Linked DNA regions of Aureispira sp. CCB-E. The protein of the gene in region 1 interacts with the protein of each later gene in a pairwise test. Links are inferred from orthologs where the notes say so. Each region holds a gene or a part of one and is shown in the gene's direction. Other genes may lie near its edges.

Evidence for each region. Proteins that work in one complex are often made in the same cells at the same time.
Region 2: the proteins of QP953_RS10525 (region 1) and rlmB interact in binary tests that used the Escherichia coli proteins (3 or more experiments, as listed by UniProt). The link is inferred for Aureispira sp. CCB-E from one-to-one orthologs.

The regions. Positions count from the first base shown.
Region 1 is NZ_CP133671.1:2,790,614-2,795,946, forward strand. What follows is about bases 399-3,374. They hold QP953_RS10525 (bifunctional ADP-dependent NAD(P)H-hydrate dehydratase/NAD(P)H-hydrate epimerase), read left to right. Parts: upstream 399-1,114; coding sequence 1,115-2,635; downstream 2,636-3,374. Other genes in these bases: QP953_RS10520 (hypothetical protein), read left to right, coding at 399-843; holA (DNA polymerase III subunit delta), read right to left, coding at 2,750-3,374. Outside these bases: more of QP953_RS10520, read left to right, coding at 181-398; more of holA, read right to left, coding at 3,375-3,772; QP953_RS10535 (sialate O-acetylesterase), read right to left, coding at 3,846-5,333. UniProt on the Escherichia coli protein: Bifunctional enzyme that catalyzes the epimerization of the S- and R-forms of NAD(P)HX and the dehydration of the S-form of NAD(P)HX at the expense of ADP, which is converted to AMP.
Region 2 is NZ_CP133671.1:9,806-15,157, reverse strand. Bases 799-3,793 are described here. They hold rlmB (23S rRNA (guanosine(2251)-2'-O)-methyltransferase RlmB), read left to right. Parts: upstream 799-1,908; coding sequence 1,909-2,679; downstream 2,680-3,793. Other genes in these bases: QP953_RS00055 (serpin family protein), read right to left, coding at 2,831-3,793; QP953_RS00065 (hypothetical protein), read left to right, coding at 1,296-1,901; gldE (gliding motility-associated protein GldE), read left to right, coding at 799-1,200. Outside these bases: more of gldE, read left to right, coding at 1-798; more of QP953_RS00055, read right to left, coding at 3,794-4,096; QP953_RS00050 (PspA/IM30 family protein), read right to left, coding at 4,415-5,191; QP953_RS00045 (YbjN domain-containing protein), read right to left, coding at 5,232-5,352. UniProt on the Escherichia coli protein: Specifically methylates the ribose of guanosine 2251 in 23S rRNA.

The DNA.
Region 1 (5,333 bases):
TATCTTTCTAAGAACTTAGAAAATGCCTGCTTTTGTAGTAATTTGCAGTTTGATGAAAGAAAGCATTAATGATTTCTAGCTTATTTTTAATAACCTTATGCTAATCATAGGATTTAGCAATAAGTACTTATTAAGGAGAATATTAGAGCTATTTTCAAAACAAGATTAGGAGTAGAAAATATGAAAAAGGTTACTTTAATTTTAATATGTTTAGCGGGTTTCCTATATTGTTGTAATAGTAATTTGGCACATCAGGAGGTTGATGAAGATGGTGAAGTTATCATAGAAGATGAGTTTACAAAAGGCGAAATTGATTTGGAAGACACCCTGCGCTTGACAGAAGGCAAAATACCAGAGAATTGGATTAAAATGCCTTTGTTGGACAATGGTTATTATATTGCTTTTCCAAAAGAACCAACGAGGAAAGAACGAAAAAGTAGCCGAAGGATTGACTACAAACTTAAAAGAAGTAAGTACCGCTTGAGTTGTAATTTGACAGATTTATTGGAAGAACCCTCTTTTCAAGAAAATAAGCAGTATAGAGAAGAATATTATACGGCTATTGTAGATGATTTGGCAGAAGGGATTGATGGTGTTGTAGAAGCTCAAGATTTATTTTATAGTCAAAATATCTATGAAGGAGTTCGTGCAACAATTGTGGCTGAAGACGTTCGCATTTATCTACAATGTATTATTATAGAATCCATTTTATATACCATAAGTTTGACTTTATTTGATGACGAAAAACCTGTATATTTGCAACTTCGAGACAAGTTTTTTTACTCTTTTGGCAATGAACTGTACCGAAATAAGACCGAGCGAGATAGTAGTCAGCAAAAATGATGGCATGGTGCCAATGTATTCGGTTCTTTAGCAATCCTTGTTAGCTGTGCGGCTACTTCATGAATGTGCGCAGTTGATGCCTATTTGTATATAAAATGTAATAAAATTTCAATTGTTGATAACCCATTAAAAAACGATTTTTACGGAGCGGAGCAGTTTTTTACAAACAACCATATCAATCCAACCATTCCAATAAGTACACAATATTCACACATAATAAAAGTCTAAGATAGCTATAGATCTTGTATTAAAATATTCCCATTCTAAGATTATGAAAATACTATCCACAACACAAACACGAGAAGCAGATGCCTATACAATAGAGCACGAACCTATTTTGTCCATTGACTTAATGGAAAGAGCCAGTAGAACTTTCGTAGAGTGGTTTGAAGAACAATTTCCGAAAGAAAAATTTGAAATGGTCAGCGTAATTTGCGGTAAAGGCAATAATGGAGGAGATGGCTTGGCTATTGCTCGGTTATTAGAAGAAAGAGGTTATGATATCGCTATCTTTATACTAAACCTAACAGATAAAGTTACAGAGGATTTTAAAACCAACCTAGAACGTGTTCAGCAATTACAAGGACTCAATAAGTTAATTATAAAAGAAATTACCTCTGTAGAGGATATGCCTGTTTTTGGTGAAGAAGAAATTTTGATTGATGCTATTTTAGGCTCTGGATTGAGTCGTCCAATAGAAGGGGAGTTGGCTGAGATCTTGCACTTTCTGAATGAGTGCAAAAATACCGTTGTTGCTGTGGATATTCCAACAGGGGTATTTACCGATGCACCAACTACGGGAGCATGCATCGAAGCAGATTATACCTTTGCGTTTGAATTTCCAAAGTTGGCGTTTTTGTTTCCTGAGAATTTTCATTGTGTGGGTGATTTTGTTTGCAAACCTATTGGTTTAGATCAACGTTACATTGATGCTGCGGATTCTCCATTTTATTATATAACTTCTGATATTGTTAAGAAAATATATAAAAAACGGGACAAATTTGCTCACAAAGGGGTATTTGGGCATGCTTTGTTGATCATGGGATCATACGGTAAAATGGGGGCTGCTATTCTAGCGACACGGGCTTGTCTTCGAGCAGGAGTTGGATTGGTAACCGTACACGTACCTATCTGCGGTTATGAAGTGATGCAAACAGCTGTACCTGAGGCGATGGTGAGTTTGGATGAAGATCGTTTTATTTTTACCAAAGTATACGATTTGCCCAAGTATTCTACCATTGCGATTGGTTGTGGCTTGAGCACTAAAAATAGAACTAGAAATGCCTTGTGTTATATGCTTAAGCATATGAATAGCCCAACTGTTTTGGACGCTGATGCGCTGAATATATTAGGGCAAAGCCCAGATTGGTTTGAATACATTCCTAAGAATAGTATCCTAACGCCACATCCCAAGGAGTTTGAACGAATGTTTGGCAAGGCCTATGATAACTTTGAACGCAATGAGTTACAGCGCCAAAAAGCACAAGAATTTGGGGTTTATATTATTTTGAAAGGTGCCAATACGTGTATTGCAACTCCTGAAGGCGATTGTTATTTTAATTCTACAGGAAACCCCGGTATGGGAACTGCTGGGAGTGGAGATGTATTGACGGGCATACTGGCAGGGTTGTTGGCACAAGAATACAATCCTTTAGAAGCTTGTATACTAGGTGTGTATATTCATGGATTAGCAGGTGATATTGCCGCAGAAATAGAAAGTGAGGAAAGTTTGACCGCAGGCGATTTGGTCAATTATTTAGGAAAAGCATTTTTAAATTTGAGAGCGTTGTAACGAGGCTATTCCATTATTTTTTATGGAGAACTTATAACGTTAATTTCTATGATTCATAAGCTCACTTTGTTGGGCTTATGAGTGTTATTTATAATAATTATACAGTTTATCCGACTAGCCCAAAATCTTTACAATCATTTCTCGCAGCAATTCTCCGTGAGGAATACTGACATTATTAACCCCTTTTGAGCGCAAGTCATATTCTTTTAAAGTAGTTATGATGGCTTCTATTTGGGAGCGATTGTAAGACTTTGCTGCAATTTTATAGTCTTTGACAAAAAACTTATTGGCACCAATGGCACTAGCAATTTCCCCATCAGAAGCTCGCAAAAGAGATTGACAAATATAAACTTTGCTAAAGAAGTTGTATAAAGTTGCCGTAATCATAGGCAAAGGATGATTTTTGGGATTAGCAATAAAGTACTTGACAATTAAAAAGCTTTTAAAACGATCTCGTTTTCCTAGAGCCTGTTGTAATTCAAAAACATTAAAATCTTTACTAATACCAATGTTTCGCTGAATAATATGCTTGTCAATGGCTGTTCCTTCTGGCAAGTTGATGGTTAATTTATTCAGTTCATTTGAGATTTTTGACAAATCGGTGCCGAGATATTCTGCCAATAAATTGGTGGCGGCTGGTTTGATGGCAATGTTTTTATCTTTTAGGTAATTGTTAATCCAATTGGGCACTTGATTATCATAGAGTCGAGTAGACTCAAATACACAAACTTTGTTGGAGCCCGTCAGTGCTTTGGCGTATTTCTTTCGTTTATCTAGTTTTTTGTATTTGTGTGCCAAAACTAAAATCGTACTATCCAAAGGATTTTGAAAATAGCTTTCTAATTTATCTATTGTTTTTAACTCTTGGGCTTCTTTGATAATAACCACTTGCTTTTCAGACATGACAGGATAACGACGGGCACTATCTAGAACCGTTTTATAGTCAATCTCTTTACCATACAAAACGGTTTGATTAAAAGCTTTAGCCGTATCATCTAAGACATTCTCTTCAATATGTTTGGTTAATTCATCAATATAAAAGCTCTCTTCTCCATGCAATAAATATATGGGGAAATATTCCTTTTTTTTGAGAGAATTAAGGACTTGCTTATAAGAGAGCGATTTTGCTTTAGCCATTTATAATGCTAGGTTGATGATTGTATGAATAGAACTCCTAAAGGTACATTTTTTTGGAACCAAACCGAAGTTTTTAGGACTTAACTATTTTTTGAGTTGGCAAAAAATGACCATCACTTTCTACTTGTAGAAAATAAACACCTTGAGGCAAATTAGATAAATCTGGAGTGGTTTTTATATTGACAGATGGTAAGTCTTGCTCCCAAACTAGTTGCCCCTGTACAGAATAAATACGGAGTTTATTATTGGTTGAACAAGCTTTTAGATGTATGCTTAGGGGAGCTTGTTGGTGGATTATATTAGGCTGAACTAGTAGAACACTCTCTGTGCAAGGAAGCGACTCTACAGGGAATTGGTGGAAAGAAAAAGCAGCATAGCCCATTGTGTTTTTTAACCATATCATTTGGTTATTATAAATAGGATCATCCACTAGTAAATAGCTTAACGCATCAACATTTTGATAGTCAATTGTTAGGTGAATTTTGTTTTTTTGAGAATAAACATTAGAAATATCAATAAAAGGAATTAGTTGGTTATTTTTATAAAATTCAAATTGTTGCTCAATCCCATCAGGCAAGGTGGCAATGTCTTGATCAAATTCTAGAATGAGTTCTTCATAAGCGTAATAAGCACGCATAATATTAGGAGAAGTAATACAATTGTTATTAGAATAAAAATCACGTCCAATAACTTGGAACAAACGCTCTGCTAATGTATTGTAAGCTTCTTTTGAAAAATGGCATTCTGAATAAGGGTCGTAAAGTGGAGAAGAACGTTCTCCAATACCACATGCTGTAATGGGAATAATTTCTGAAAAGCTATGAGAAGGACGTTGGATGCTTCGTTGTTGTTCTCGAACAATTTGACCATACCCATGGTGGTTACATCCCGTATGAATTTGGATAACATATACTTTGGAGAAGTTGCCCCAGTATTTTTCCCAATGATCAATCAGAAAATTTAGGCTATCAGCATAGGTGGCAGCTTTGTTATAAGAGTTTTCGCTCTCTCCTTGATACCAAATAACGCCTTTGATTTTTCCTTTAAGATTTGCTTGTTGGATTCTGTAATTTAACGAACCAAAGAGTGTGTGCAGATCGTAAGGATCATTGTTTTGACTATAATAAAGTTGGTGCTGACTGATGTAAGAACCTCCATAAGAGCCATTGATAAAACAAGTCGGCATTTGATATTTTTCTTGTAATAAATATTGGAGCTTTAGCCCCCACAAACCAACAAATCCTGTCAAAGAGCCTGAGGCTTTTGCAGGTTGCCAGTGATTGTTATTAGGATTATAATTGGTTAAATGACCATTAATGCCATAATATTCAGGCATATTGCCAAGAGATTTGCTAAAAATGTGACTGGAATCTCTAGGATAAGTTTGGTACAAGCTATCTTGCTCAATTCCTGCTTGGGGCAAGCCAACCATGATTCCCATGCCATTAGATTGACCGCTAATGATATAAGCATCTCCACAGACCACATTTTGGGCAAGTTGTTCTTGCCGAAAAACGATTTGACTTCGTTTAAGGCGTAGTTGGAAAGAGTAGAGGTACAT
Region 2 (5,352 bases), 2.8 Mb from region 1 along the record:
CGTATTTTAGCACTATTAGATAAACCAAGGTATTTATTATCCACTATTTTAATCGCCAACAATATTATTAATATTGCGATTATTTTAGTATCCAACTCTTTATTAAAACAATTATTACCATCTAATCTTAGTGCATTTTTACATTTGCCAGCTTGGACAAATGAGCCACTCAACTTCATGATCAGTGTTGTTGCAGTTACCTTTTTGTTGGTGCTTTTTGGTGAGGTAGCTCCCAAAGTTTACGCCAATCAAAACAGCATGAATATTGCTCGATTTATGAGTGGACCATTAACGGTCATGAAAAAGATGTTTCATCCTCTCAGTTTAATCTTGGTGAATAGCACACAGTTTGTAGAGCAGCGCTTAAGAGATAATATGAATCAAAAAGCGATTACGCAAGAAGATATTGCTAGCGCTATTGAATTGACAGTAAAGGACAATAAGTACGCTGAGCAAGATGTAGATATTCTCAAAGGTATTATTCGTTTTGGCAATACGTCTGCTGCCGAAATAATGAAACCTAGGATGAAGGTTGTTGCTATGGGAATGGAATCTACTTTCGAAGAGTTGATTGCTGTGTTTAGAGATGAGCCTTATTCTAGAATTCCTATTTATGAGGAAGATTTGGACCAAGTGAAAGGAATTATTCATGCCAAAGATTTGCTTGAATACCTAGGTCGTGAAGATGAAGTAAACTGGCATGAATTGATTCGTCCTCCTTTAATTACTCCTGAGAAAAAGAAAATTGATCATTTATTTAATGACTTTCAGGAAAAACGGACGCATATGGCTATTGTTGTGGATGAGTATGGAGGAACAAGGGGAATTGTTACCATGGAAGATGTCTTGGAAGAGATTGTCGGGGAAATATTGGACGAATTTGATGATGTAGAAGAAAAAATCTATAAAAAAATTGATGATTATACCTACGATTTTGATGGAAGTACGCCTATACTAGAAATTTGTCGTGTATTGGATTTGAGACCAGATTTTTTTGATGATCAAAGAGAAGGGGCAGAAACTATTGCGGGATTGGTTTTGGTACTGAATGGAACAATGCCTAAGGTTAACACCACGATTATGTGCAAGGACTGTCAACTAAAAACTCTGGCTGCTAGTGCTCGAAGAATTGAAAAAATTCGTATTGTTTTGCCCGAAACAGATAATATCGACTTACTTTCCTCCGTTTCTGAAAAGTAATTTCAGTTAAAAAGATTCGTCTTAGATAGCTACAAGCAAGTTGCAAAAATTTATATCGCCTTGTTTTAGCTAAAAAAAAAATTAATCCAACCAATATGCGTTTATTGCTCTTGTCTATTGTTTTGATGCTTACTATAGCTTGTTCGGAAGATCGGATTCCAATACCCAAGCCAAGAATGTATCCTAAGGTAACTTATCCTGAACGTAACTATGTGTCCTTTGATAAGGATTACTGTGCCTTTTCTTTTGAGTATCCTGACTATATGAAATTCGAAAAAGATAGTATGTTAATCAACCAAGCTGCAAAGCACCCATGTTGGTTTACAATGCAGTTGCCTAGTTTGTATGGAAGCATACACTTTACGTATACAGACATAGGGGGCGACTCGGTGGATCAAAAATTGTTTGATGTACTATCGGACTCTTATATACTATCTGAAAAACACAATATAAAAGCAACTGGACGAACTACAGAAGATTTTATTGACAAGGACAGAAACTTGTACGCAATCACCTTTAGTGTTGATGGAGATGTTGCTTCTCCCTATCATTTTAGGCTAACCGATAGTTTAAATCATGCCGTATGGGCTTCTTTGTATTTTAATACCAAGCCCAATGCAGATTCTATGGCACCAATCGTTGCTTTTGTAAAAGAGGATTTAGAAAAGGTTATTAATACCTTTGAGTGGAATGAAAATTAAATAAAATATGCATTATAAAAAGGCTAAAAAAAGTAATATAGATAAAGACAAGTTAATTTATGGGCGACATCCAATTATGGATTCTATTCATAATGGAATGTCCATTGATAAAATTATGCTTTCGCAAGCTGTTAAGGGAGACTATGAAAAAGAGCTACGGACTTTGTGCAAAGAACGTAATATTCCTCTACACATTGTGCCTAAGGATAGAATTAGTAACATAACACAGAAAAACCATCAAGGAGTTTTAGGGTTCTTATCATACATAGAATACCAGTTAATTGAGGATGTTTTTCCTTTGATTTATGAAAAAGGTGAAGTGCCTTTGGTTGTTGTTTTAGATAGCATTACAGATGTTCGTAATATGGGAGCTATTGCCCGTTCTGCGGAAGCAATGGGAGCACATGCTTTGATTGTTCCTTTTAAGAAAACAGCTCAAATTAATGCAGAGGCTTTAAAAACTTCTGCTGGAGCTTTGTCCAAAATTCCTGTTTGTAGAACTGCGAGTTTAGGAAATGTTATTGATTATTTGTTGATGAATGGTGTACAAGTTGTCGCAGCAGATTTGAGAGGAAAAGAAATGTTAGACGAGTTGGATATGACAATGCCAACAGCGATTGTAATGGGGGCAGAAGATGAAGGGGTACGCCCACACATTCTTAGAAAAGCAACCAGTTGGTTTAAAATACCTATGATGGGAACAACCGATTCATTTAATGTTTCGGTGGCTGCAGGAATTGTTTTGTATGAAGCTATCCGACAACGTATCAAACTTTAAGTTTACAGCAAGAATTCAACATATTTAAACGAATTTTACTATTCTTATTCAAATAGAAAAAAACAAGCCCAAGCTCTGAAAAGAACTTGGGCTTTACTCATTTATAACAAATGAATAACCAAACTAATAAATTCTAACAAAAGAACAAAACTTAACTAGGGTCTTGTACGTGTCCAATGAAAAGGATAGAGTTTGTTTCTGTATCTTTTATTATAAAAACAAAGGGACGATTAGCATTGATTGTTCTTGCCACAGGAGGAACACTAGTAACCCCAATTCCAACCGCTGTAGAGCCAGCAGCTTCAACACCACCTTCATCTGTGGCAATGACTGTCTTGTGCTTGATTTTATCAATAAATAAGGGAGCATCTGCCATTTTTGATAAATTAGCTGCTGCAGGAGAGAAAGCTTCGTTAATACCTAAATCTTCCAAGGTGCTTACCAAATCAAAGTCGCTAGAAAAATCCCATTTAGGAATATGAACACTATAGTTCGAATTGTTAGGAGTAGGATACGCCAAATCATCAAACCATTGGTTTATTTTTGTTTTAGATAGCTTTTGTTTTACAAAATTATTAATGCCAATATTTTGATCTTTAGGCAATACAACAACCATGGAGCTTTGTTTGTCCTTGAAGAATAACTCAAGTACTTCAGCATCGGTATCTTCTGTAAATTTTAATTCATTGGTAGGAATTAATTCTGACATCATGTCTGTATTAACTGTACCAGAAGAAGTTTTGAACGATTGAGTTTGAGTCATTCCAGGTGTAAATTGGTGATTCCAATCTGCCTTAAAATATACAGCATTTACTAAAACACTTGCTGTTCGATCTGTAATAAAACCATTGGGAAGTAGCTCAGGAATCAATTGATTGGTTTCTTGGCTAACCCAATTATTGATTTGTTGTTTGGCAGCAGTACTTTGTGTAAAATCTGTTGCCACAACAGGAGCTAGATAGACGTTGTTCATTAAGCTTTCGAAATCTGGTAAGAAGCTCATGCTCGTATTGCGCCAAATTTTATTGACCACATTTACCTCACTGTTGGTTGGACTGCTCACATTTTGTTCAATGGTATTGGTCAGCTGATTAAATGTTTGATGAAAGTTATTGTTGTTGGTGCCATAGCCCATTACGTTTTTCAATTCTGTAGCTGTATTGCCATCTGCTCCTGCATAAACCATTCCTAATGCGGTAGAAATACTATAAGGAGAGAGCATTTGATTTTGATTTTCATCAACTAGTTCTTGATAAATGTTTATAGCAAACTGGCTATTTCCATCAACTATTTGACTTTGTGTAATCGAAGGAGGATTTGGTGGGGGATTATTGATAGGTTCTACAGTTGATTTATTACATGAAACGACACCTAGCAAAAGAGCTGAAGCGTAAAAACTAATTTTGAAGCGATTCATAATTTGATTGTTTTTAGTTTGAAATTAAGTTGTACTAGTATCTTTTAGATAAGATTAGGTGTTGTGTGATTAATAATCAACGAACTACTAGTATGATAGCCAATACGTTTATCTTGTTACAAATGTCTTTGAAAAAATGCTTCCTATCAACTACAAAAAGGTTTAAATGTTTACTTTTTTGTTGGTATTTTGTGTTTTATATTTTTGATAATTAGGTTATTGTGGGGTGTTTTTGTTTAGTGTATTGTTGTTTTTTTAATAAAAAAAGCTACTCGATTTCTATCAAGTAGCTTTATAAATTTTTGTTCAAATACGATTCTATATAGAATCAGAAAGATCCTGATCTTCAATTTCAATTTCTATGATTTCTTTTTCGGGGTCTAGATCAACGATCTCCTTTTTGAGGAGTCCCATTTCTTCTTTGAGTGCCAACAAAGCATCTGTTCCATGATGCCCTTCTAAGGCAGCATCGATTTCTTCATCAATACTTTTAGAAGTAACCGCCATTTCACCATAGGCTTCTGCCAATGCCTCGTCATTTTCAACACGCTCTTTCATTTTGTTTAGCATTTCTAATGTTTTACCAGAATCCATTCCTGCCATCGCTTTATTAATTTTCATTCCAGCCGCCGCCGCTTTTTGGCGAGCTTCCAAGCTTTTGAGTTCGCTTTTCCATTTTGCAATTTCACGTTTTAGGCGTTGAATTTTAGCATTCATACCAGCCACCATTTTTTCATATTTCTGTTGTGTTGCTAAATGAGTTTTGTGCAGCTGAAGTTTTTGTTCTCTTTGTGCCATAGCTTCTGCTGCCAATCGTTCTGCATTTTCGGCATTGCCTGCTTTTTGAGCTTTGTGCAACAGTGCCATTGCTTTTTTCTTATAGGCTTCAGCTTCTTGAGCTGCTTGAGTCACTTCATTTTTGCTACGAATAGCGACGGCACGAACTTGGGCAAAAGATTCTAAGCTTTCTTTTAATTGAGATTCTAATTCTCGGATACCTTGTTTGGTCATTGTAATTGGCTGCTCAAATTTATCAGCTACCTCGTGCAAGTTTCCAACCAAAATATTCCAAAGACGTTTTACAAAAGACCACATAATGACATAGTTTTAGTTTATTCAAATAAAATCAACTTCCTTAAACTGTTTTTTCAGCTTGTCCAGAGATGCTTAATAAGTCATCCATATTCTCAACTAAAGCAAATGTTAGTGCATTTAGGGATGCTTCTAATTCATTTTGATCTAGGTTTTCCAATTGC